Regions from separate parts of the Lactobacillus gasseri ATCC 33323 genome, predicted to be linked through region 2. Evidence: a T-box and tRNA genes for the amino acid it is inferred to sense, from the RefSeq annotation. Region 2 holds a T-box; the other regions hold tRNA genes.
The links. A T-box is a leader RNA that pairs with one kind of tRNA and senses whether it is charged. The one in region 2 lies ahead of LGAS_RS05990 (valine--tRNA ligase), so its partner is inferred to be a tRNA-Val.

Region 1: it encodes a tRNA-Val, which carries the amino acid that the T-box ahead of LGAS_RS05990 (valine--tRNA ligase) is inferred to sense. The anticodon was not compared.
Region 3: it encodes a tRNA-Val, which carries the amino acid that the T-box ahead of LGAS_RS05990 (valine--tRNA ligase) is inferred to sense. The anticodon was not compared.

The regions. Positions count from the first base shown of each region.
Region 1 covers NC_008530.1:1,559,462-1,565,520, forward strand. The annotation lists rRNA gene LGAS_RS07700 (16S ribosomal RNA) at 1-1,266, opposite strand, end outside; tRNA gene LGAS_RS07705 (tRNA-Ser) at 1,666-1,755, opposite strand; tRNA gene LGAS_RS07710 (tRNA-Ile) at 1,758-1,831, opposite strand; tRNA gene LGAS_RS07715 (tRNA-Gly) at 1,844-1,914, opposite strand; tRNA gene LGAS_RS07720 (tRNA-Phe) at 1,932-2,004, opposite strand; tRNA gene LGAS_RS07725 (tRNA-Asp) at 2,009-2,081, opposite strand; tRNA gene LGAS_RS07730 (tRNA-Met) at 2,085-2,158, opposite strand; tRNA gene LGAS_RS07735 (tRNA-Ile) at 2,190-2,263, opposite strand; tRNA gene LGAS_RS07740 (tRNA-Met) at 2,277-2,350, opposite strand; tRNA gene LGAS_RS07745 (tRNA-Pro) at 2,379-2,452, opposite strand; tRNA gene LGAS_RS07750 (tRNA-Arg) at 2,458-2,531, opposite strand; tRNA gene LGAS_RS07755 (tRNA-Leu) at 2,541-2,626, opposite strand; tRNA gene LGAS_RS07760 (tRNA-Gly) at 2,639-2,710, opposite strand; tRNA gene LGAS_RS07765 (tRNA-Thr) at 2,730-2,802, opposite strand; tRNA gene LGAS_RS07770 (tRNA-Leu) at 2,804-2,888, opposite strand; tRNA gene LGAS_RS07775 (tRNA-Lys) at 2,908-2,980, opposite strand; tRNA gene LGAS_RS07780 (tRNA-Val) at 2,983-3,055, opposite strand; rRNA gene rrf (5S ribosomal RNA) at 3,061-3,177, opposite strand; rRNA gene LGAS_RS07790 (23S ribosomal RNA) at 3,238-6,059, opposite strand, start outside.
Region 2 covers NC_008530.1:1,216,545-1,222,603, forward strand. The annotation lists gene LGAS_RS05980 (HAD family hydrolase) at 1-109, opposite strand, end outside; gene LGAS_RS05985 (bifunctional folylpolyglutamate synthase/dihydrofolate synthase) at 106-1,365, opposite strand; gene LGAS_RS05990 (valine--tRNA ligase) at 1,368-4,007, opposite strand; T-box leader at 4,048-4,256, opposite strand; gene LGAS_RS05995 (cation-translocating P-type ATPase) at 4,298-6,059, opposite strand, start outside.
Region 3 covers NC_008530.1:1,572,341-1,578,399, reverse strand. The annotation lists rRNA gene LGAS_RS07965 (23S ribosomal RNA) at 1-1,527, shown strand, start outside; rRNA gene rrf (5S ribosomal RNA) at 1,588-1,704, shown strand; tRNA gene LGAS_RS07955 (tRNA-Val) at 1,710-1,782, shown strand; tRNA gene LGAS_RS07950 (tRNA-Lys) at 1,785-1,857, shown strand; tRNA gene LGAS_RS07945 (tRNA-Leu) at 1,877-1,961, shown strand; tRNA gene LGAS_RS07940 (tRNA-Thr) at 1,963-2,035, shown strand; tRNA gene LGAS_RS07935 (tRNA-Gly) at 2,055-2,126, shown strand; tRNA gene LGAS_RS07930 (tRNA-Leu) at 2,139-2,224, shown strand; tRNA gene LGAS_RS07925 (tRNA-Arg) at 2,234-2,307, shown strand; tRNA gene LGAS_RS07920 (tRNA-Pro) at 2,313-2,386, shown strand; tRNA gene LGAS_RS07915 (tRNA-Met) at 2,415-2,488, shown strand; tRNA gene LGAS_RS07910 (tRNA-Ile) at 2,502-2,575, shown strand; tRNA gene LGAS_RS07905 (tRNA-Met) at 2,607-2,680, shown strand; tRNA gene LGAS_RS07900 (tRNA-Asp) at 2,684-2,756, shown strand; tRNA gene LGAS_RS07895 (tRNA-Phe) at 2,761-2,833, shown strand; tRNA gene LGAS_RS07890 (tRNA-Gly) at 2,851-2,921, shown strand; tRNA gene LGAS_RS07885 (tRNA-Ile) at 2,934-3,007, shown strand; tRNA gene LGAS_RS07880 (tRNA-Ser) at 3,010-3,099, shown strand; gene LGAS_RS07875 (hypothetical protein) at 3,451-3,813, opposite strand; tRNA gene LGAS_RS07870 (tRNA-Glu) at 4,038-4,109, shown strand; tRNA gene LGAS_RS07865 (tRNA-Ser) at 4,135-4,225, shown strand; tRNA gene LGAS_RS07860 (tRNA-Met) at 4,233-4,306, shown strand; tRNA gene LGAS_RS07855 (tRNA-Asp) at 4,310-4,382, shown strand; tRNA gene LGAS_RS07850 (tRNA-Phe) at 4,387-4,459, shown strand; tRNA gene LGAS_RS07845 (tRNA-Tyr) at 4,464-4,545, shown strand; tRNA gene LGAS_RS07840 (tRNA-Trp) at 4,553-4,623, shown strand; tRNA gene LGAS_RS07835 (tRNA-His) at 4,638-4,710, shown strand; tRNA gene LGAS_RS07830 (tRNA-Gln) at 4,718-4,789, shown strand; tRNA gene LGAS_RS07825 (tRNA-Cys) at 4,810-4,880, shown strand; tRNA gene LGAS_RS07820 (tRNA-Leu) at 4,912-4,995, shown strand; gene LGAS_RS07815 (glycosyltransferase family 4 protein) at 5,110-6,059, shown strand, end outside.

The sequences.
Region 1 (6,059 bases), 340 kb from region 2:
GTAGCACGTGTGTAGCCCAGGTCATAAGGGGCATGATGACTTGACGTCATCCCCACCTTCCTCCGGTTTGTCACCGGCAGTCTCATTAGAGTGCCCAACTTAATGATGGCAACTAATGACAAGGGTTGCGCTCGTTGCGGGACTTAACCCAACATCTCACGACACGAGCTGACGACAGCCATGCACCACCTGTCTCAGCGTCCCCGAAGGGAACACCTAATCTCTTAGGTTTGCACTGGATGTCAAGACCTGGTAAGGTTCTTCGCGTTGCTTCGAATTAAACCACATGCTCCACCGCTTGTGCGGGCCCCCGTCAATTCCTTTGAGTTTCAACCTTGCGGTCGTACTCCCCAGGCGGAGTGCTTAATGCGTTAGCTGCAGCACTGAGAGGCGGAAACCTCCCAACACTTAGCACTCATCGTTTACGGCATGGACTACCAGGGTATCTAATCCTGTTCGCTACCCATGCTTTCGAGCCTCAGCGTCAGTTGCAGACCAGAGAGCCGCCTTCGCCACTGGTGTTCTTCCATATATCTACGCATTCCACCGCTACACATGGAGTTCCACTCTCCTCTTCTGCACTCAAGTTCAACAGTTTCTGATGCAATTCTCCGGTTGAGCCGAAGGCTTTCACATCAGACTTATTGAACCGCCTGCACTCGCTTTACGCCCAATAAATCCGGACAACGCTTGCCACCTACGTATTACCGCGGCTGCTGGCACGTAGTTAGCCGTGACTTTCTAAGTAATTACCGTCAAATAAAGGCCAGTTACTACCTCTATCTTTCTTCACTACCAACAGAGCTTTACGAGCCGAAACCCTTCTTCACTCACGCGGCGTTGCTCCATCAGACTTGCGTCCATTGTGGAAGATTCCCTACTGCTGCCTCCCGTAGGAGTTTGGGCCGTGTCTCAGTCCCAATGTGGCCGATCAGTCTCTCAACTCGGCTATGCATCATTGCCTTGGTAAGCCGTTACCTTACCAACTAGCTAATGCACCGCAGGTCCATCCAAGAGTGATAGCAGAACCATCTTTTAAACTCTAGACATGCGTCTAGTGTTGTTATCCGGTATTAGCATCTGTTTCCAGGTGTTATCCCAGTCTCTTGGGCAGGTTACCCACGTGTTACTCACCCGTCCGCCGCTCGCTTGTATCTAGTTTCATCTGGTGCAAGCACCAAATTCATCTAGGCAAGCTCGCTCGACTTGCATGTATTAGGCACGCCGCCAGCGTTCGTCCTGAGCCAGGATCAAACTCTCATTTTCCTTCTTGAAAATGAGCTTTTTATCGTTTAGCTCTAAAACTTTCTTTGAGTTATCTCAAATTTATTGCTTGTGAATTGACTTCGCTTTTGTTTGGGATTTTTTATATCCCGCACACTTTCAGCGAAACTTTGTTCAGTTTTCAAGGTACTACCGTTGCCGTGTGACAACTTTTATATTATATCATGTCTCTTGAGCTTTGACAAGTTATTTTTCTTGCCCCTCATCTTTCTCAAATGACAGCTTTATAATATTATCATCTTTCTGCTCCCTTGACAAGCTCTTTGCTTGGCTTCCTGCCTCTGCTTCGCGCTTGCCTCAAACAGCATGTATTACTTTACAGACTTTAAATCAAAGGAAAATAAAATGCTCCATTAAAAAAAATGAAGCACATCTGCAAAGCGGAGATTGAGAGATTCGAACCCTCGCGCCGGTATAAACCGACCTACACCCTTAGCAGGGGCGCCTCTTCAGCCACTTGAGTAAATCTCCAATGGGCCTAAATGGACTTGAACCATCGACCTCACGCTTATCAGGCGTGCGCTCTAACCAGCTGAGCTATAGGCCCCTTTCCCTTTGAAGCGGGTAACGAGAATCGGACTCGCGACTAAAGCTTGGAAGGCTTTCGTTTTACCACTAAACTATACCCGCAACTTCTTGCTTCCTAATGGCGCGAGACGGAATCGAACCGCCGACACAAGGAGCTTCAATCCTTTGCTCTACCAACTGAGCTATCGAGCCATTACGGTCCCTACCGGATTCGGACCGGTGATCTCCTCCGTGACAGGGAGGCGTGATAACCCCTACACCAAGGGACCATATTGCGGGAACAGGATTTGAACCTATGACCTTCGGGTTATGAGCCCGACGAGCTACCAGACTGCTCCATCCCGCGATTTTTTTATATAAAAAAAGCCAAGATCCTATGGACCTTGTAGGACTCGAACCTACGACCCGACGGTTATGAGCCGTCTGCTCTAACCAACTGAGCTAAAGGTCCAAGCTTACCTCTATAGCGGCGGGGGGGATCGAACCCTCGACCTCCCGGGTATGAACCGGACGCTCTAGCCAGCTGAGCTACACCGCCATCCTGTAACTTCCTTTTTAAGCTACAATCGGGAAGACAGGATTCGAACCTGCGACCCCCTGGTCCCAAACCAGGTGCTCTACCAAACTGAGCCACTTCCCGAAGTGTGCACCCTGAAGGATTTGAACCTTCAACCTTCTGATTCGTAGTCAGACACTCTATCCAGTTGCGCTAAGGGTGCATCATTATATGCCGAGGACCGGAATCGAACCGGTACGGTTGTCACCAACCGCGGGATTTTAAGTCCCGTGCGTCTGCCAGTTCCGCCACCCCGGCATGATAATGATAAGCGGAAGACGGGATTCGAACCCGCGACCCCCACCATGGCAAGGTGATGTTCTACCACTGAACTACTTCCGCATTTTTTATTCAATTTTTATGCCGATTAAAGGACTCGAACCTTCGACCCCCTGTTTACAAGACAGATGCTCTACCAACTGAGCTAAATCGGCATGGTACGGGTGGTGGGACTTGAACCCACACGTCCGAAAACACTAGAACCTAAATCTAGCGCGTCTGCCAATTCCGCCACACCCGCTTGAGTTTTTCTGGGCCAATGAGTCGTGGCAGGCTCGAACTGCCGACCCTCTGATTAAAAGTCAGATGCTCTACCAACTGAGCTAACGACTCAATGGAGGATACAGGGCTCGAACCTGTGACCTCCTGCTTGTAAGGCAGATGCTCTCCCAGCTGAGCTAATCCTCCATTTAGCACGGCGACTGCCTACCCTCGCAGGCAGTTTCCCACCAACTACTCTCGGCGTTAAGAAGCTTAACTTCTGTGTTCGGCATGGGAACAGGTGTATCCTTCTTGCCATCGCCACCGTACTCTTTCTGAGCTTTTACACTCAAAACTGAATATAATCTTCCGCTCTAAACCTTTGAGCTTTGGTCAAGTGCTCGACTGATTAGTACTAGTCCGCTCCACATATCGCTATGCTTCCACTCCTAGCCTATCTACCTCATCGTCTTTAAGGTGTCTTACTGCTTACGCATCGGAAATCTCATCTTGAGGGGGGCTTCGCACTTAGATGCTTTCAGCGCTTATCCCTTCCATACATAGCTACCCAGCGATGCCTTTGGCAAGACAACTGGTACACCAGCGGTATGTCCATCCCGGTCCTCTCGTACTAAGGACAGCTCCTCTCAAATTTCCTACGCCCACGACGGATAGGGACCGAACTGTCTCACGACGTTCTGAACCCAGCTCGCGTGCCGCTTTAATGGGCGAACAGCCCAACCCTTGGGACCGACTTCAGCCCCAGGATGCGACGAGCCGACATCGAGGTGCCAAACCTCCCCGTCGATGTGAACTCTTGGGGGAGATAAGCCTGTTATCCCCAGGGTAGCTTTTATCCGTTGAGTGATGGCCTTTCCATGCAGTACCACCAGATCACTAAGCCCGACTTTCGTCCCTGCTCGAGGTGTACCTCTCGCAGTCAAGCTCCCTTATACCTTTACACTCTGCGAATGATTTCCAACCATTCTGAGGGAACCTTTGGGCGCCTCCGTTACATTTTAGGAGGCGACCGCCCCAGTCAAACTGCCCACCTGACACTGTCCTCCAGAACGCTCAGCTCTGCGAGTTAGAGGATCCATCAAACAAGGGTAGTATCCCAACATTGCCTCCAGTAAGACTAGCGTCCTACTTTCTCTGGCTCCTACCTATCCTGTACATGTTTAACAAATACTCAATATCAAGCTACAGTAAAGCTCCATGGGGTCTTTCCGTCCTGTCGCGGGTAACCCGCATCTTCACGGGTATTATAATTTCACCGAGTCTCTCGTTGAGACAGTGCCCAAATCATTACACCTTTCGTGCAGGTCGGAACTTACCCGACAAGGAATTTCGCTACCTTAGGACCGTTATAGTTACGGCCGCCGTTTACTGGGGCTTCAATTCAAACCTTCGCTTGCGCTAAGCTCTCCTCTTAACCTTCCAGCACCGGGCAGGTGTCAGCACCTATACGTCATCTTACGATTTTGCAGATACCTGTGTTTTTGATAAACAGTTGTTTGGGCCTATTCACTGCGGCTGATCTTTTACCATCAGCACCCCTTCTCCCGAAGTTACGGGGTCATTTTGCCGAGTTCCTTAACGAGAGTTCTCTCGCTCACCTGAGTGTTCTCCACTCGACTACCTGTGTCGGTTTGCGGTACGGGTAAAATTGCTCTGGCTAGAAGCTTTTCTTGGCAGTGTGACATCATGACCTTCGCTACTTTAATTTCGCTCCGCATCACAGCTTGATTTCTTTAGACAAGCATTTGACTCATCTTTCTTCTTACTGCTTGCACATGTATTTCCAGCAACATGCGTCATTAGCCTCCTGCGTCCCTCCTTTGCTCATATCGAACAATTTCAGTACAGGAATCTCTACCTGTTGTCCATCGGCTACGCCTCTCGGCCTTACCTTAGGTCCCGACTTACCCTGGGCGGACGAGCCTGCCCCAGGAAACCTTAGTCTTTCGGCGGATAGGATTCTCACCTATCTTTCGCTACTCATACCGGCATTCTCACTTCTAAGCGCTCCATTAGTCCTCTCGATCTAACTTCTCCGCACTTAGAACGCTCTCCTACCACGCATATCCTTTGATATGCATCCACAGTTTCGGTACTATGCTTAGCCCCGGTACATTTTCGGCGCAGCGTCACTCGACTAGTGAGCTATTACGCACTCTTTAAATGGTGGCTGCTTCTAAGCCAACATCCTAGTTGTCTACGCAACTCCACATCCTTTTCCACTTAGCATAGATTTGGGGACCTTAACTGGTGATCTGGGCTGTTTCCCTTTCGACTACGGATCTTATCACTCGCAGTCTGACTCCCGTGCATTGATATCTGGCATTCGGAGTTTATCTGGATTCAGTAACCCCTGACGGGCCCCTAGTCCAAACAGCGCTCTACCTCCATTATCATTCACACGAGGCTAGCCCTAAAGCTATTTCGGAGAGAACCAGCTATCTCCAAGTTCGTTTGGAATTTCACCGCTACCCACAACTCATCCCCGCGATTTTTAACTCACGTGGGTTCGGTCCTCCAGCGTGTTTTACCACGCCTTCAACCTGGTCATGGGTAGGTCACTTGGTTTCGGGTCTACGTCATGATACTCTCTCGCCCTCTTCAGACTCGCTTTCGCTCCGGCTCCGTCTTTTCTGACTTAACCTTGCACCATAACGTAACTCGCCGGTTCATTCTACAAAAGGCACGCCATTACACTTTAATGTGCTTTGACTACTTGTAGGCACACGGTTTCAGGTTCTCTTTCACTCCCCTTCCGGGGTTCTTTTCACCTTTCCCTCACGGTACTGGTTCACTATCGGTCACTAGTTAGTATTTAGCCTTGCGAGATGGTCCTCGCGGTTTCAATCGGGATTCCTCGTGTCCCGACCTACTCAGGATCCTGCTAAGTCTCTCTGCAATTTCGCTTACGGGGCTCTCACCCTCTCTGGCTTATCTTTCCAGATAATTCTGCTATCGCTTCAAGTGCTTTCCTGCAGTCCTACTACCCCAACTGGCAAGCCAGCTGGTTTGGGCTCTTTCCTGTTCGCTCGCCGCTACTTGGGAAATCGATTTTTCTTTCTCTTCCTGCAGCTACTTAGATGTTTCAGTTCACTGCGTCTTCCTTCAACAGCCTTAACAGCTCTTGATAATACCTCCCGGTATTGGGTTCCCCCATTCGGATATCTCCGGATCATTGCTTACTTACTGC
Region 2 (6,059 bases):
TAGCAGCAACAATATTTGCATCCCAATATAACTTTTCAGAATTAACTAATAACCCGTCCATATCAAAAATGATGCCTTCAATTGGTTCAGCAATATTTTCAACTTTCATTTTTTACCTCTTTTGCAGTAATTTAAAACTGCACCAACCAAATAAAAAGATCCCGTCACTAATAGAATATCATGTGGCTTCAATTTATTCTTCAAGTTAGTATAAGCTATTTTGAAATTTTCTTCATAATTATATTTTTTCTGCGCTTCTGCAGGAAAATCTTCTAATCTCGCAGCTCGAGGATAATCTATCCGAGTTAAAGTAACCTTTTCATCTTTGAATAAATTTGTGACTAGCCCTAAATCCTTGTCTTTCATCATTCCAAGAAGTATATATATCTGACCTTGGTTCTCTTTTCGAATCAAATGCAAAAGATTTGTCATCGCCTGCAAATTATGTGCCCCATCAACAATAATTTTAGGCACAGTCTGAACAATATCGTATCTACCAGGAATTTGTGTCTTATTAATGGCCCTTTCAATCTTTTGTTTATTTAATTGTAAATTCAAAAGCTGAACTGCTTGAACTGCCACTCCAATATCATATGCTTCTACTAAAGGACGCTTAAAAAACTGATATCTTTTTTCTGAATCTTGATATTCAATTGCAGTTTTAGACACCTTAATTTTAAAATCTCTTCCCAACAAAAATGACTTTGAATTTTCTGCTTGAGCTTTATTGAGTAAAATACTTAAAACATCTTGAGGAATATTACCTAGCACAACTGGTTTATTTGGTTTGATTATGCCACTTTTCTCCTTAGCAATATCGGCTAAAGTTGGTCCAATTATTTTTTCATGATCTAAGCCAATAGTTGTAATGATACTTACTTCTGGTGTAATCACATTAGTCTTATCATGCTCGCCCCCAATTCCAACCTCAATTACTGCATAATTACATTTTTCTTGAGCAAAGAACTGAAAAGCAAGAGCTACTTCATATTCAAATGTTACTAAAGAAAAATTAGGATCAACTTTTTTCAACTCTTCTATTGCTGCTTCAATTTTATTAGCAACTTCGACTAAATCTCTATTACTTATATTCTTACTATTTAATTGAATTCTTTCATTAAATTCATAAATATAAGGTGACACAAAAAGGCCAGTCTTTTGACCGGCCTTTTGTAATAGATTACTCAAATAATAGGATGTCGACCCTTTACCATTTGTCCCGGTAACATGAATTGTCTTAACGCTATCTTGAGGATTATTTAATTGGTTCAAAATTCTCTTGATATAGCTCAAATCATTTTTAGGGTGCAGCTTAGGCAAAGAATATATTCTGTTAATTACTTGGTCAACATTAGTAAATTTCACTTCTATTTACTTTCCTTTAATTCTTTCATACGTTCACGAACACCAGCAAGTTGACTTTCATAGTCAGCTTTCTTTTCCTTTTCTTTATTTACAACTGCTTCAGGAGCATGAGCTACAAAGCCTTGATTTGCGAGTTTCTTTTCAGCTCTTTGTACTTCCTCTTCAAGACGTTTTTCTTCTTTTTCCATCTTCTTAAGTTCATCGTCAACATTAACTAATTCAGTTAACGGTACAAAAATCTGAGCTCCTGGAATTACGGCAGTTTTTGCAAGTTTTGGTGCTTCAATATCTGCCGCAACTTGTAAATCTTTAGGGTGTAAAAAGTTTTCTACATATTCAGCGTTATCATCCAAAATATGTTTATTTGCTTCATCATCCAATTGAATCATGATGTCAATTTGTGAAGACATTGGAGCATTAACTTCCATACGAATATTACGTACAGCCTTGATAACTTCAATCAAGAATGCCATATCGCTGTCTGCTTGCTTGTTTTCAAACTCTGCATGAGTTTCTGGATATTTAGCAGTCATAATTGACTTGCCTTCATGAGGCATTGAAAGCCATAACTTTTCAGTAACAAATGGCATAATTGGGTGCATTAAACGTAAGATTTGATCAAGAATCCAAATCAAGTTTTCTTGCTTTCTAGCTTTTAATTCTTCGTCATCGCCATTTAAAGCAACTTTAGAAATTTCAATGTACCAGTCACAGAAATCATTCCAAATAAAGTTATAAAGTTCACGCCCAGCTTCTCCAAACTTGTATTCATCAAATAAACGGGTGACTTCTGATACAGTATGATTTAATCTATCAAAAATCCAACTATCTGCTAAATCAAACTTCGTAGTGTCTGGCATATGAGCAGGTTTTGCATCTTCTGGCAAGTTCATAATTACAAAACGGCTTGCATTCCAAATCTTATTGATAAAGTTCCAAGCAGCAGCTAACTTCTTTGGATCATAACGCGTATCTTGACCAGGAGCAGTACCGTTTAATAAGAACCAGCGTAGAGCATCGGCACCATACTTATCTACAACATCCATTGGATCGACACCATTACCGAGTGACTTACTCATCTTACGTCCTTGTTCGTCTCGCATTAAACCATGCAAAACAACATCTTTAAATGGACGCTTCTTAGTAAAGTGAAGACCTTGGAAGATCATTCTTGATACCCAGAAGAAAATAATGTCATATCCGGTAACTAAAGTATTAGTTGGGAAGTAGCGCTTAAAATCTGGATTATCAGTATCTGGCCAGCCCAATGTTGAAAATGGCCAAAGAGCGCTTGAGAACCAAGTATCTAAAACATCTGGATCTTGTTCCCAATTTTCAATATCCTTAGGTGCTTCTTCGCCAACATAAGTTTCACCAGTCTTCTTGTTGTACCAAGCTGGAATTCGGTGACCCCACCATAATTGACGAGAAATCACCCAGTCATGAACATCTTCCATCCAGTGATTCAAAGTGCCTTCAAATCGCTCTGGGACAAAGTTAACTTTACCATCAGTCTTTTGATTCTTAAGAACTTCTTCAGCAAGTGGCTTCATTTTTACGAACCATTGCTTTGAAAGTCTAGGTTCTACTTGAACGCCTGAACGCTCCGAGTGACCAACTGAGTGGACAATTGGTTCAACTTTAATTAAGTAACCTTCTTTCTTTAAGTCCTTTACTAAAGCTTCACGAGCTTCAAAACGATCCATACCAGCATACTTACCAGCCTCTTCGTTCATAGTTCCGTCATCATTCATTACATTAATTCTTTCAAGATTATGACGGTTACCTACTTGGAAGTCGTTAGGATCATGAGCTGGCGTAATCTTAACTAAACCAGTACCAAATTCTGGATCTACGTGTTGGTCTTCAATAATTGGAATATGACGACCAACAAGTGGTAGAACTAATTCTTTACCTACGATATCTTTATAACGTTCATCCCCTGGTGCAACAGCCACAGCCGTATCACCAAACATAGTTTCAGGACGAGTAGTTGCAATTTCAACAAAACCAGATCCATCTACAAATGGATATTTTATATGGTAAAATGCACCCTTGTCATCTTTGTGAATAACTTCAATATCACTAAGAGCAGTTTGTAATTCTGGATCCCAGTTAATAATATATTCACCGCGATAAATTAGTCCTTCGTTATATAATTGAACGAAAACTTTTCTAACGGCTTTTGAAAGTCCTTTATCTAAAGTAAATCGTTCTCTTGAGTAATCAAGAGATAATCCCATCTTAGCCCATTGACCTTTGATGATGTTTGCATATTCATCTTTCCAGTCCCAAACTTGCTTAACAAACGCTTCACGTCCCATTTGGTGACGGTCTTTACCTTGTTTACGCAACTTTGCTTCCACTTTAGCTTGAGTAGCAATACCAGCATGATCCATACCTGGAAGGTAAAGAGTATCATACCCTTCCATTCGCTTAAAACGAATTAATGTATCTTGAATTGCGGTATCCCAAGCGTGTCCTAAGTGTAATTTTCCAGTTACATTTGGTGGTGGAATAACAATTGAATAAGGGTGAGCCTTTTTATCGCCAGATGGCTTAAAAAGATCCTCATCAAGCCATTCTTGATATCTACCTTTTTCAACCTCATTAGGATTATATTTAGGTGCTAAATCTGTCATTAAAATTCCTCCAATAAAAAAGTCCTAGACAACTTATATTGTCTAGGACGAAATTTTCCGCGGTACCACCTACGTTAAGTATACAATTGTATACCTCTCTTATAAGCGATAACGGTGCTGAAGTGTCCGGATTAACCTACTAAAGTTCAATTAATCAGCTAATCAAGCTACTCGTAAAATTCTGAAGTCTCTCAGCATACTGACTTTTCTCTGTAATGCGAATTTACTCCTCTTGATTCCTGCTTTGTTTATGATTATAGCATGAAAGAAAACAAGAGAAAAGGCGAGAATTAACCTCTATTTTCTCTGATTACTTTTACCAACTGAATTAAAACTGTCGGAATAATTGCTAAAATCACGATTAGCCAAACTTCTTGTCCACTTAATGGTTGAACAGCAAATAAGCCATGCAGTGCTGGTACAAAGAGAATTAAGGCTAAAAGTGCAGTGCCCAATGCAAAGGCTGCTAAACTGTACCAATTGTTTTTAAATCCAATTTTAAAAATGCTATGTTGTGAGCGGCAATTAAAGCCATGAAGTAAACGGGCAAAGGTTAGGGTTGAGAATGCCATTGTACATGCAATTGCAGGACTATCTTTCAAACCAATTAAGAAGGCTGCAATGACACTCAATGAAATTAAGAAGCCTTGCGTACTTATTTGAGTAACAAATGGTTTGTCTAACAAGCTAGCTTTAGGATCACGTGGTTTACGTTTTAAAATATCCGGATTTCCTGGCTCCATTCCAATCGCTAAAGCTGGAAGAGAGTCAGTCACTAAGTTGATGAATAAAAGTTGTACTGCAACAAATGGTACTGGCAATCCGGCAATTGAGGCAAAAAGAACTGTAATAATTGCCGATAAGTTACCTGATAGTAAGTAGCCAATTGCATTTTTGATATTTTCATAAACAGTTCTACCATTAGCGACAGCCTTGATAATTGTAGCAAAGTTATCGTCAGTTAAGATCATACTTGCGGCATCTTTAGATACCTCAGTACCAGTAATTCCCATGGCAACTCCAACGTCAGCTTTTTTAAGAGCCGGTGCGTCATTAACACCATCACCAGTCATTGATACAATGTGGTTCTTTCTTTGCCAGGCATTAACAATTCTGATCTTATTTTCTGGAGAAACACGAGCATATACTGCAACTTTTTCGATTTGTTGATCTAATTCTTCATCGCTTAGGGCATCTAATTCTAAGCCAGTTAATGCCAAGTCTCCATCTGTAAAGATACCAATCTTTTTAGCAATTGCTACTGCAGTAACCTTATGATCACCCGTAATCATCACTGTTCTAATACCGGCCTCTTTTGCGCGAGCAACGGCTGCGACGCTTTCTTCTCGCGGTGGATCCATTTCTGAAACTAAACCAATGAAAGTCAAGTCTTTTTCAGTATCAGTAGATAATTCTTCATCGCTTTCCTTATAAGCAAAAGCCAATACTCTTAACCCATTCTCTGAAAAATGATTATTTTGAGCCAAAATATTTTTTCGGTCTTGCTCAGTTAGTGGCCGCACTTCATCCCCAAAACGAATATTAATGCAGCGCTTAAGCAAGACATCGATTGCTCCTTTAACAAAAATTGTTGGAATAGTATGAATTAGATGCTTAGTACTCATTAACTTACGGTCAGAGTCAAATGGTACTTCCTCTAAGCGATCCAAGTGATTTCTTAATTCACTTTCCGATAAACCTAACTTTCCATTCCCAAGATTAATGCCTGGAACTTTGCGATACATTTCAAGCAAAGCTGATTCTGTTGGGTCACCAATCTTCTTTCCATCTGACAAACTAGCATCATTATTCAAAACTACATCGTATAGTAAATAGCGGTGCAATTGATTACTTAGATTAAGTTCTTCTGGCTTAAGAACTTCGCCGCCAATATAAATATCTTCAACAGTCATTTTATTTTGAGTTAAAGTACCGGTTTTATCAGAACAGATTACTGAAACTGAACCTAGTGATTCAACTGCTGCTAAATTTTTGATAATAGCATGTTCCTTAGCCATTTTTTGAGTTCCCATAGCTTGAACAATTGTAACA
Region 3 (6,059 bases), 360 kb from region 2:
TAAGGTAAGGCCGAGAGGCGTAGCCGATGGACAACAGGTAGAGATTCCTGTACTGAAATTGTTCGATATGAGCAAAGGAGGGACGCAGGAGGCTAATGACGCATGTTGCTGGAAATACATGTGCAAGCAGTAAGAAGAAAGATGAGTCAAATGCTTGTCTAAAGAAATCAAGCTGTGATGCGGAGCAAAATTAAAGTAGCGAAGGTCATGATGTCACACTGCCAAGAAAAGCTTCTAGCCAGAGCAATTTTACCCGTACCGCAAACCGACACAGGTAGTCGAGTGGAGAACACTCAGGTGAGCGAGAGAACTCTCGTTAAGGAACTCGGCAAAATGACCCCGTAACTTCGGGAGAAGGGGTGCTGATGGTAAAAGATCAGCCGCAGTGAATAGGCCCAAACAACTGTTTATCAAAAACACAGGTATCTGCAAAATCGTAAGATGACGTATAGGTGCTGACACCTGCCCGGTGCTGGAAGGTTAAGAGGAGAGCTTAGCGCAAGCGAAGGTTTGAATTGAAGCCCCAGTAAACGGCGGCCGTAACTATAACGGTCCTAAGGTAGCGAAATTCCTTGTCGGGTAAGTTCCGACCTGCACGAAAGGTGTAATGATTTGGGCACTGTCTCAACGAGAGACTCGGTGAAATTATAATACCCGTGAAGATGCGGGTTACCCGCGACAGGACGGAAAGACCCCATGGAGCTTTACTGTAGCTTGATATTGAGTATTTGTTAAACATGTACAGGATAGGTAGGAGCCAGAGAAAGTAGGACGCTAGTCTTACTGGAGGCAATGTTGGGATACTACCCTTGTTTGATGGATCCTCTAACTCGCAGAGCTGAGCGTTCTGGAGGACAGTGTCAGGTGGGCAGTTTGACTGGGGCGGTCGCCTCCTAAAATGTAACGGAGGCGCCCAAAGGTTCCCTCAGAATGGTTGGAAATCATTCGCAGAGTGTAAAGGTATAAGGGAGCTTGACTGCGAGAGGTACACCTCGAGCAGGGACGAAAGTCGGGCTTAGTGATCTGGTGGTACTGCATGGAAAGGCCATCACTCAACGGATAAAAGCTACCCTGGGGATAACAGGCTTATCTCCCCCAAGAGTTCACATCGACGGGGAGGTTTGGCACCTCGATGTCGGCTCGTCGCATCCTGGGGCTGAAGTCGGTCCCAAGGGTTGGGCTGTTCGCCCATTAAAGCGGCACGCGAGCTGGGTTCAGAACGTCGTGAGACAGTTCGGTCCCTATCCGTCGTGGGCGTAGGAAATTTGAGAGGAGCTGTCCTTAGTACGAGAGGACCGGGATGGACATACCGCTGGTGTACCAGTTGTCTTGCCAAAGGCATCGCTGGGTAGCTATGTATGGAAGGGATAAGCGCTGAAAGCATCTAAGTGCGAAGCCCCCCTCAAGATGAGATTTCCGATGCGTAAGCAGTAAGACACCTTAAAGACGATGAGGTAGATAGGCTAGGAGTGGAAGCATAGCGATATGTGGAGCGGACTAGTACTAATCAGTCGAGCACTTGACCAAAGCTCAAAGGTTTAGAGCGGAAGATTATATTCAGTTTTGAGTGTAAAAGCTCAGAAAGAGTACGGTGGCGATGGCAAGAAGGATACACCTGTTCCCATGCCGAACACAGAAGTTAAGCTTCTTAACGCCGAGAGTAGTTGGTGGGAAACTGCCTGCGAGGGTAGGCAGTCGCCGTGCTAAATGGAGGATTAGCTCAGCTGGGAGAGCATCTGCCTTACAAGCAGGAGGTCACAGGTTCGAGCCCTGTATCCTCCATTGAGTCGTTAGCTCAGTTGGTAGAGCATCTGACTTTTAATCAGAGGGTCGGCAGTTCGAGCCTGCCACGACTCATTGGCCCAGAAAAACTCAAGCGGGTGTGGCGGAATTGGCAGACGCGCTAGATTTAGGTTCTAGTGTTTTCGGACGTGTGGGTTCAAGTCCCACCACCCGTACCATGCCGATTTAGCTCAGTTGGTAGAGCATCTGTCTTGTAAACAGGGGGTCGAAGGTTCGAGTCCTTTAATCGGCATAAAAATTGAATAAAAAATGCGGAAGTAGTTCAGTGGTAGAACATCACCTTGCCATGGTGGGGGTCGCGGGTTCGAATCCCGTCTTCCGCTTATCATTATCATGCCGGGGTGGCGGAACTGGCAGACGCACGGGACTTAAAATCCCGCGGTTGGTGACAACCGTACCGGTTCGATTCCGGTCCTCGGCATATAATGATGCACCCTTAGCGCAACTGGATAGAGTGTCTGACTACGAATCAGAAGGTTGAAGGTTCAAATCCTTCAGGGTGCACACTTCGGGAAGTGGCTCAGTTTGGTAGAGCACCTGGTTTGGGACCAGGGGGTCGCAGGTTCGAATCCTGTCTTCCCGATTGTAGCTTAAAAAGGAAGTTACAGGATGGCGGTGTAGCTCAGCTGGCTAGAGCGTCCGGTTCATACCCGGGAGGTCGAGGGTTCGATCCCCCCCGCCGCTATAGAGGTAAGCTTGGACCTTTAGCTCAGTTGGTTAGAGCAGACGGCTCATAACCGTCGGGTCGTAGGTTCGAGTCCTACAAGGTCCATAGGATCTTGGCTTTTTTTATATAAAAAAATCGCGGGATGGAGCAGTCTGGTAGCTCGTCGGGCTCATAACCCGAAGGTCATAGGTTCAAATCCTGTTCCCGCAATATGGTCCCTTGGTGTAGGGGTTATCACGCCTCCCTGTCACGGAGGAGATCACCGGTCCGAATCCGGTAGGGACCGTAATGGCTCGATAGCTCAGTTGGTAGAGCAAAGGATTGAAGCTCCTTGTGTCGGCGGTTCGATTCCGTCTCGCGCCATTAGGAAGCAAGAAGTTGCGGGTATAGTTTAGTGGTAAAACGAAAGCCTTCCAAGCTTTAGTCGCGAGTCCGATTCTCGTTACCCGCTTCAAAGGGAAAGGGGCCTATAGCTCAGCTGGTTAGAGCGCACGCCTGATAAGCGTGAGGTCGATGGTTCAAGTCCATTTAGGCCCATTGGAGATTTACTCAAGTGGCTGAAGAGGCGCCCCTGCTAAGGGTGTAGGTCGGTTTATACCGGCGCGAGGGTTCGAATCTCTCAATCTCCGCTTTGCATTAAGTACATTGGAGTTTCCAATGTACTTTTTTTATTTCAAGAAAAAGAGATTATGCATGTGATAGTATCGATTTTTGTATAAGGATAAATTTAATTATTAGAAAAATTTTGCATATTTTGAGTATATTTACCTTAAAAACTAAAGCAAAACCCTAAATTAGTTATATATGTCTTTTTAAAAGTATGTTAGTCAGTATATTTAGAGCTTAATAAAAGCATCTTGAGAAAAAGATCATTTTTAGTTGACTTTAGATTTAGATTTTTGCTAAAAATAAAAATCCCGCTAAATCAAGGATTTCATCAATCTGAAGATTTAGTAGGATAATCTCAATATAAAAATAATTTATTTATTTTTAGTTTTTAAATCTTTAAGTAAACGAATAATTTCATTGTTTTGCTTAATTAAGATCCAGTTTTGTAGTTTTAAAGTCTCTTCTGGCGAAACTCCTTCTAGTAAATCACTTTCAGCAGTTTTGTGAAGAAGAGACTTATAGGATGATTCAGTATTTTTAACTCCATGTTCGGTCAAATATTTATTGGTCAGATTATCTATATACTCATTAACTTGATTAGCATCTTTTTCAATTAATTCTTCTTTTTGCCAAGGTGTTAATTTCGCATGATCTTCGCAAATTAAGTTTCCATCAGCTAACTTTAATAGTTTTTTGCTGCTTTTATTGTCAATAATACATCTTTTACTAGACATAACATACCTCCATATATGCTCAGTGTAGCACCTTTGTTAAATAACAGAGAGTAAAAATGCAATAAAAGAAAAAAAGTTCAAATTAGGGGTTGCATCAACTGAGTGTTTTTAGTAATATAGTTATTGCTGATGCGGAGAGTAACACAAAACAACGCATCAAAAAAATAAAAACTTGTTGACATCACTTTATAAATAGAGTATGATTAATAAGTACGTTAAAAAACGACCCGTTGGTCAAGTGGTTAAGACACCGCCCTTTCACGGCGGTAACATGAGTTCAAATCTCGTACGGGTCATTACCATATTAAAGATGGTATAAATGGAGGATTACCCAAGTCCGGCTGAAGGGAACGGTCTTGAAAACCGTCAGGCGGGTTCTGCCCGCGCGTGGGTCCGAATCCCACATCCTCCTTAATCATCGCGGGATGGAGCAGTCTGGTAGCTCGTCGGGCTCATAACCCGAAGGTCATAGGTTCAAATCCTATTCCCGCAATATGGTCCCTTAGTGTAGTGGTTATCACGCCTCCCTGTCACGGAGGAGATCACCGGTCCGAATCCGGTAGGGACCGTAATGGCTCGATAGCTCAGTTGGTAGAGCAAAGGATTGAAGCTCCTTGTGTCGGCGGTTCGATTCCGTCTCGCGCCATTCTGGAGGCCTAGCGAAGTGGCTAAACGCGGCGGTCTGTAAAACCGCTCTCTCTGAGTTCGGTGGTTCGAATCCACTGGCCTCCATTTAAATAGGGATATCGTATAAAGGTAGTACATCGGTCTCCAAAACCGCTAGTGTGGGTTCAATTCCTACTATCCCTGTTTTTAATATTATGGCGGAATTGGTGAAGTGGTTAACACACCGGTTTGTGGATCCGGCATGCGTGGGTTCGATCCCCACATTCCGCCCTAACATTGGGATATAGCCAAGTGGTAAGGCAATGGACTTTGACTTCATCATGCGTTGGTTCGAATCCAACTATCCCAATTTGTTAATGATCAGAGGTTGGCGGTGTAGCCAAGTGGTAAGGCACGGGTCTGCAAAACCCTAATCATCGGTTCAAATCCGATCACCGCCTTCGCCTGAATTTCCTGATTAATTTCATTTATGGCGGTGTGGCGGAATTGGCAGACGCGTCAGACTCAAAATCTGGTGTCCCCTGGGACGTATCGGTTCGACCCCGATCACCGCTATTTATTCAGACATTCTGGCAAAAAGACGTGAGTTGATTCTCACGTCTTTTTTTTATCCAAAATTGCAACTCCTTTCTACTAACTTTATAATGGTCTTTAATGGAGGTATTTTACATGAATATTGGGCTATTTACCGATACTTATTTTCCTCAGCTTTCTGGGGTAGCAACTTCAATCCAAACATTAAAAAATGCTCTTGAAAAAAATGGACACTCTGTTTTTATTTTTACTACAACAGACCCTCATTTGGGAAAAGGAACTATTGAACCTAATGTTTTTAGAGTTAGCAGCGTTCCTTTTGTTTCTTTTACGGATAGAAGGATAGCATTTCGAGGACTTTTTCAGGCTACTAAAATTGCCAAAGAAGTAAAGCTTGATATTGTTCATACACAAACAGAATTTTCAATGGGTATGATTGGAAAATATGTTGCACATTCTTTAGGTATTCCCGCTATTCATACGTACCACACTATGTACGAAGATTATTTGCACTATGTTTTAAATGGACATTTACTGAAACCATATCATGTAAAGCAATTCACCAAAGCTTATTTGCATAATATGGATGGAGTGGTTGCACCTAGTGAACGCGTTAAAGAAACATTAACACGATATGGGGTTACTATTCCTATGCGGGTAATTCCGACCGGAGTAGATTTGACTGCTATTAATGAAAATCCACGACGAAATGTAAGAAAAGAACTAGGAATAGATTCGAATCAGAAAGTTATCCTTACTCTGAGTCGTGTAGCTGCAGAAAAGAAAATAGATCAAATTCTGGATGTATTACCGACAGTTTTAGAAAATGAACCAAATGTAAAATTTGTAATTGCTGGAGATGGTCCAGATGTGCAACCTTTAAAAGATCAAGTTGCAAGACTTTCATTAGAAGATTATGTCATTTTTGCTGGTAGTGTTGAGCACAGTGACGTAGGGAATTATTATCGAATGGCAGATTTATTTGTATCAGCTAGTGATACTGAAACGCAGGGCTTGACATATATTGAGGCTCTAGCTGCTGGTACTAAATGTGTTGTTTATAGTACTGATTATACTGAGCATGT